2 linked regions of the Kordia antarctica genome follow. The protein of the gene in region 2 interacts with the protein of the main gene of each other region in a pairwise test. Links are inferred from orthologs where the notes say so. Each region holds a gene or a part of one and is shown on either strand. Other genes may lie near its edges. The genes, in order: dnaA and nadE.

Evidence for each region.
Region 1: the proteins of nadE (region 2) and dnaA interact in binary tests that used the Escherichia coli proteins (3 or more experiments, as listed by UniProt). The link is inferred for Kordia antarctica from one-to-one orthologs.

Annotation. Positions count from the first base shown.
Region 1 is NZ_CP019288.1:1,880-5,031, forward strand. What follows is about bases 164-2,977. They hold dnaA (chromosomal replication initiator protein DnaA), read right to left. Parts: upstream 2,378-2,977; coding sequence 950-2,377; downstream 164-949. Other genes in these bases: IMCC3317_RS00010 (PQQ-dependent sugar dehydrogenase), read right to left, coding at 164-417; IMCC3317_RS00015 (low molecular weight protein-tyrosine-phosphatase), read right to left, coding at 485-940; IMCC3317_RS00025 (acyl-CoA thioesterase), read left to right, coding at 2,583-2,977. Also shown: more of IMCC3317_RS00010, read right to left, coding at 1-163; more of IMCC3317_RS00025, read left to right, coding at 2,978-2,990; IMCC3317_RS00030 (N-acetyltransferase), read left to right, coding at 3,121-3,152. UniProt on the Escherichia coli protein: Plays an essential in the initiation and regulation of chromosomal replication. Binds in an ATP-dependent fashion to the origin of replication (oriC) to initiate formation of the DNA replication initiation complex once per cell cycle.
Region 2 is NZ_CP019288.1:4,385,223-4,388,538, reverse strand. What follows is about bases 246-3,223. They hold nadE (NAD(+) synthase), read left to right. Parts: upstream 246-1,329; coding sequence 1,330-2,118; downstream 2,119-3,223. Other genes in these bases: IMCC3317_RS18350 (hypothetical protein), read right to left, coding at 3,004-3,223; IMCC3317_RS18355 (response regulator), read left to right, coding at 2,281-2,910; gldB (gliding motility lipoprotein GldB), read right to left, coding at 246-806. Also shown: more of gldB, read right to left, coding at 1-245; more of IMCC3317_RS18350, read right to left, coding at 3,224-3,316. UniProt on the Escherichia coli protein: Catalyzes the ATP-dependent amidation of deamido-NAD to form NAD. Uses ammonia as a nitrogen source.

The sequences.
Region 1 (3,152 bases), 4.4 Mb from region 2 along the record:
GTACGGTTGTGTAATTGTGAGTAGAATTTCTTCAGAAGTATCATCAGCAATATCAGGATTTGCGGAAGTTGTAAATCTTGCAATGACCGTATTTCCGCTAAGATTGATATAATTTACATAAAACCGATTGTTGGTTGCGTAATTTGGATCGAAAACCAATCCTAATAATCCTTGCTCATTTGCTGTAGAACGAACGCGCGTGTCAATGTCTAAAAAAGGTGTTGGATTTGTGATTCCTGCCGAATTTAAAATTTTGATGACGCCATCTTGTTCTACAATAAATAATCGGGAATCGTTGGCGTGTTTAATGTCTACGGGTCTTGTAAATCCTGATGCGAATGATTGCAGAGATACATCTTGTGAAAACAATAAAATAGGAAAAAGTAGGACAAATAATAGGTAGTTTCTTGATTTCATAGTAAAGTAGGTTTGCTTTTTTTTAGTAAGATACAAAAAAATGACAAACGCTTTTTTTACTTTTAGTTTAGGAAATTTTCTCTGCAAAAATACCACAAGCTTCATCTAACATTTGATACACATTTTCAAAACCTTGATCGCCGCCGTAATACGGATCGGGAACTTCTGAATTTGAATTTGGTGAGATTTGATTTAACATTAAATGAACTTTTGCGCGATCTTCTGAAGTTTCTGCTAAACTCACCATGTTGCTATAATTGGATTGATCCATCGCAAAGATATAATCAAATTTTTGAAAATCATTTTTTATAAACTTTCGTGAGCGTTGATTGGTAATGTCAATTCCGTATTGTTTTGCAGTTGCGATTGAACGTCTATCGGGAAGTTCGCCAACATGATAACCTGCAGTTCCTGCGGAATCAACCTCGAATTTTGCAGCGTTGAGTTTGGAAGCTAAAATACCTTCTGCTAAAGGAGAACGACAAATATTTCCTAAGCAAACCATTAGAATTTTAGTTTTCATGAAATGAGATTATAGCGAAAGTTTCTTTGTTAAATCTTCAACGTATTTACGGAATTGCTTATCGGTAGAAGATAGGTTGTCAACCGTTTTGCAAGCGTGTAAAACCGTTGCGTGATCACGTTTTCCAATTTGCGAACCAATACTTGCCAACGATGCTTTTGTGAATTTCTTCGCGAAAAACATAGCCAATTGTCTTGCTTGTACAATGTGACGTTTACGTGTTTTAGATTGCAACGTAGAAACGTCCATTTGGAAATAATCTGAAACGACTTTTTGAATATAATCGATTGAAACTTCTCGTTTTGTATTCTTTACGAATTTTTCAACGACTTGTTTCGCCAATTCAATCGTCACTTCTTTTTTGTTGAATGATGATTGCGCGATCAATGAAATAATTGCGCCTTCTAATTCGCGTACATTCGATTTGATGTGCTTCGCAACATATTCTATAATATCATCAGGCATTTCTACACCATCACGATAAAGTTTGTTTTTTACAATAGAAACACGTGTTTCAAAATCAGGAGTTTGTAACTCGGCAGAAAGTCCCCATTTGAAACGAGATAATAAGCGTTGCTCAATATCTTGCATGTCCACAGGTGCTTTGTCAGATGTTAGAATGACTTGCTTTCCGTTTTGGTGTAAGTGATTGAAAATGTGGAAGAAAACATCTTGTGTTCCCGATTTTCCAGAGAAAAACTGAACATCATCTATAATTAAAACATCTATCAATTGATAAAAATGTATAAAATCGTTTCGTGTATTCTTCTTTACAGATTCTATGTATTGTTGTGTAAATTTCTCCGCAGAGATATATAAAACCGTCTTTTCAGGGTATTTGTCTTTGATTTCAACACCAATTGCGTGTGCAAGATGTGTTTTTCCTAATCCAACACCACCAAAAATTAATAGTGGATTAAACGACGTTCCTCCAGGTTTGTTGGCAACTGCCATTCCTGCAGATCTGGCCAAACGGTTAGAATCGCCTTCAAGGAAATTGTCGAAATTATAATTTGGATTTAGCTGAGATTCAATTTTCACATTTCTGATACCAGGAATGATAAACGGATTTTTCAGTTCGGGACTTTTATTTTTGGTTGGCACATCAATTTCTTGTGCTCTTAGACCGCTACGATTAGAACTTGGAATTTTTTCTGTAAACGGTTTCTTATTGCCGTATGTATTTTCCATCTTAATAATGTACACCAATCGTGCTGTATTTCCTAATTCTTTAACTAGAGCAACTTTTAATAACTTTACGTAATGCTCTTCTAACCATTCATAAAAAAACTTGCTAGGTACTTGAATGCTTAGCGCTTTATTTGCTAACTTTACAGGCATTATAGGCTCAAACCAAGTTTTATATGCTTGCGGTTGAATGTTGTCTTTTATGAAAGACAGACAGTTATCCCATACTGATTGCGCAGTTACACTCATTTATTACTGTTAAAATTGTTAGTTCTAGGTTGGAAAAAAAAGAGAAAATTCGGGGTTTTCTCGTTTCACTTTTTAGCGTTCACAAATATGTGAAAAAAAAAGTGAAAAAAAAATTAGTAGGCTATTGAATTTGTGAAATTTTTTTCGCATGCTAGGAAACAATTTCTTTACAATTAGTTAACACGTTAAATATACATAAAATACTTTGAGAAGTCACGAAATAAATGTAAGAATTAGATATGCCGAAACCGACCAAATGGGCGTTGTTTATCACGGTAACTATGTGCAATTCATAGAAATGGGGCGAACTGAGTGGTTACGCGTTTTAGGAATTTCATATAAAGAAATGGAAGAAGCTGGTGTAATGCTTCCTGTAATTTCAATTACGATGAATTATAAGAAATCTGCGTATTACGATGATGTACTGACGATTAGAACAACGCTTAAAAAATTACCGTCTGTTAAGATTGAATTTGACTTCGAAATTTTGAACGAAAAAGAGGAAATTATTACTGTCGGAAGCACCGTTTTGGCATTCATTAATATGAAGACGAAAAGACCAATGAAATGTCCTGCGCATTTGATCGAAAAATTATCGACGATTGACTTTTGATTGATTGAAAAATTTATCATTCATCATGACTTTTTTAATATTGGAACCTCTAATTTTTAAAAGTTTACAATTTCGGAAACATTATGTGTTTATATTATAAATTTCGGAAACAATTCCGTATCTTCACTTCATGGTAATTATTGAAACTGTAACAGGAAAATC
Region 2 (3,316 bases):
CTGTCCAATTCTAAGTAAAACTTGGAGAAAGGTGCTAAGTTTAGAAACCGATTATCCAACTTATTATCAGTACTGTACAGCAATTCTTTTTCAATAAAATACGTCCAAATTTGCGCTTCATTTTCGGCTGACCAATTAATTTGACGTTCCGTATATCCAAATTGTTTTGCTTTGCTGACAGTTGGCACTAAAAGCGATTTGATATATTGCACTTTTCCATAATATATTATGTTGCTTAAAAAAGTACGTTCGCGCGCAGGTTGCACTTGTGAAAAAGCAAATTCGTTTGCAATATCTACTGGAATCATTTCTTTTTCAAAATTCTGCACTATATATTGTTGTATTCCTTCGTAATATTTATGATTTCCACCTAAATACGTATTCAACGCAATTAAAATCATGCTGTTTGTTAAGATGATATTTTTGCGATAATCTTCCGTAGTAACGGTAAAAACTTCGGGCGTTCCATATTCAGGAAAGTAAAATTTTATGTGTTGCAAAACCGATACAATATCTTTTTGAACTGGAGCAAAATCTGTAAAAACGGCATCTATTTCTTGCTTTAATTCTTTTTGTAAAGGATCGCGCATCGTGTAAACCCAAGTAGAATCGGGAATAGAACTCGGAAAAAATTGCGGATATACTTCTTTTAACTTGGGTAAATCTGAAGGTGAAGCATTTAAGAAAACTTGCTCAAATCGGCTTACGTTTACATCTATTGGAATGGCTGCAATTTCTTTTTCCAGCAAGTTTTCATTGGCACAACCAATTACTAGTAATAATAATATGTATACTATATTTTTCATAATTTTTATATGGACACAATGTAAATCCTAAAATGATATTCAAATGTGAGTTTAGACTTCATAAATCATTAGTAAAAAACTAAATTTTCAAGTTCTTATTTTTCATTTTCTTTGCTCGCACAAAAGATACTGAATCAAGTTCAGCACAGGCGTCAACAAAAGAAAGTGCGCTTTTTCCAGAGGTATTTTTAGCCGAAAAGGCTAAAATCGCATCTATTTTTCTAAATTTTCTCCAAGGCTTCGGAAATTCTTAACGAAAAATAACTGCTATACTTCGGAAGAAGAACAAGTTACAAGCACATTTAGTGATTAGTCATATCAAGTTCACATTAATTATAAACACATAAACGCGATCTAGGCTCGTAAATTTTAATCTGCTTCTATTTTTGTCTGCAAATTTACTTTTTTTATCTTGTAAAAAAATTGAAATACATGAAATGAGCCATAATAATTTTCTTGAAAGTAATTGAAATGTTTATTGGCAAATTCCATCTGACAGAAATATTAAAATAAAAATAAATACATGAAAACTGAAAAGGTTATTGATCATATTGTAAAGTGGCTGAAAGAGTATGCAACGAATGCAAAAGTGAACGGATTTGTTATAGGAGTTTCTGGAGGAATTGATTCCGCGGTAACTTCTACCTTGTGTGCAAAAACAGGATTACCTGTATTGTGTATTGAAATGCCTATTCATCAAGCGGCAAGTCATGTTTCGCGTGGACAGGAACATATAAAGCAATTAAAAGAACGTTTTGATAATGTGAGTGATGTTCGCGCAGATTTAACGCCAGTTTTTGAAGAATTTAAAACAGAAGTTACCTTAGAAGGCGAAAAAGCAACAGTTGATATGGCTTTGGCGAACACAAGAGCGCGTTTGCGAATGACAACTTTATATTATTATGCTGGACTATTAGGAAGATTGGTTGCTGGAACAGGAAACAAAGTAGAAGATTTTGGCGTCGGGTTTTATACCAAATATGGAGATGGCGGCGTTGATTTGAGTCCAATTGCGGACCTAATGAAAAGCGAAGTTTATCAATTAGGTGAGTTATTAAAAGTTCCCAAATCTATCATGAAAGCTGCTCCTTCCGATGGTTTATTTGGTGATGCCAGAAGCGATGAAGATCAGATTGGCGCTAACTACGATGAGCTTGAATGGGCTATGCAAATGCATGAAGAAAGAAAAACCGCAGAAGACTTTACTGGAAGACAACAAGAAGTTTTTAAAATTTACAAACGATACAATTCCTCTAACCGACATAAAATGATTCCAATTCCAGTCTGCAAAATACCGCAAAATCTTACATAAAATTTCATCTTTTTTAATCGTTATTATAAAAATTTGTTTAAATTTGTTGTTACAGACCCCCTAAACCTGAAATAAAAATTGATTCGTTTTTATGTTAGCATGACATAACGAGCCTTTCTTTATGTGATGGTCTGATTTAATAATAACTTTAAAAACTAAATTATGGTTAAAGTATTAATTGCAGACAATCATCCCATTGTTCGAAAAGGAATTAAATCCTTGTTTAAGAACTCTACTGAGATTGATGTAGTAGGTAAAGCTGCTACAACTTCTGAGCTTTTTGATTTTATTAGTCAAGAGCACGTAGATGTTATTTTACTTGAGATGGATCTCCCAGAGGTCAATGGTATTACTGCATTGCGAAGATTGAAAAAAGACTTCGCCGAGATGAAAGTAATTATGTTTAGCTCACATTCAGAAGATGTTTACGCAGTAAGCACTCTGAGAGCTGGAGCATCCGGTTACTTATCAAAATCCGTCGCTACAAATGTTATTAAAGACGCTATTGTTAAAGTTGCTAATGGAGGAATCTATATTAGCAACGAATTAGCACAACGTCTAGCATTTGATGAAAGCACGAACAAACCCCGTAGATTCTTCAGACGTTTATCTACAAGAGAAGTTGAAGTGTTAAAACTTTTAGCTTCAGGTAAACGTAACAAGCATGTTGCCGAAGAGTTGAACCTAAACGAAAAAACTGTGAGCACGTACAAGGCTCGCCTAATGCGAAAGTTGAATGTAGACAACCTAGTTGATCTATTACAACAAGCAAAAGCATTAGAATTGCTGTAAATGCATTGTAGAGAATTTATTCTCTATGAACAGTTAAAATTTTTATGATGATATGTGTAGATCCTTTTAGAGTTTACATGTGTCATCATTTTTTTAATCATAAAGTCTTCGAGGAAAACTTACACAACCGCCGCAAATAAGCAATGTTGAGTTCCGCGTTTTTATATGTTTGATGAGTTTCTTTTCTAGTGGAGAAAGTGGTAGTTTTTCTTTTTCTTCTAAATGTTCTAATGCTTTGATTCCAAAAGCTTGTAATTCGGGATTAAACGATTTTAACCATTTCCTAAAATGTTTTGCATTTCTGATGTTATCAAAATAGAAATCATCATGTTGCAAAGCTCCATTCATTATGGGTGAAAAACCACAATGAAATCCGTAAGTTTTCATTGTTTTAAATTGATCTATG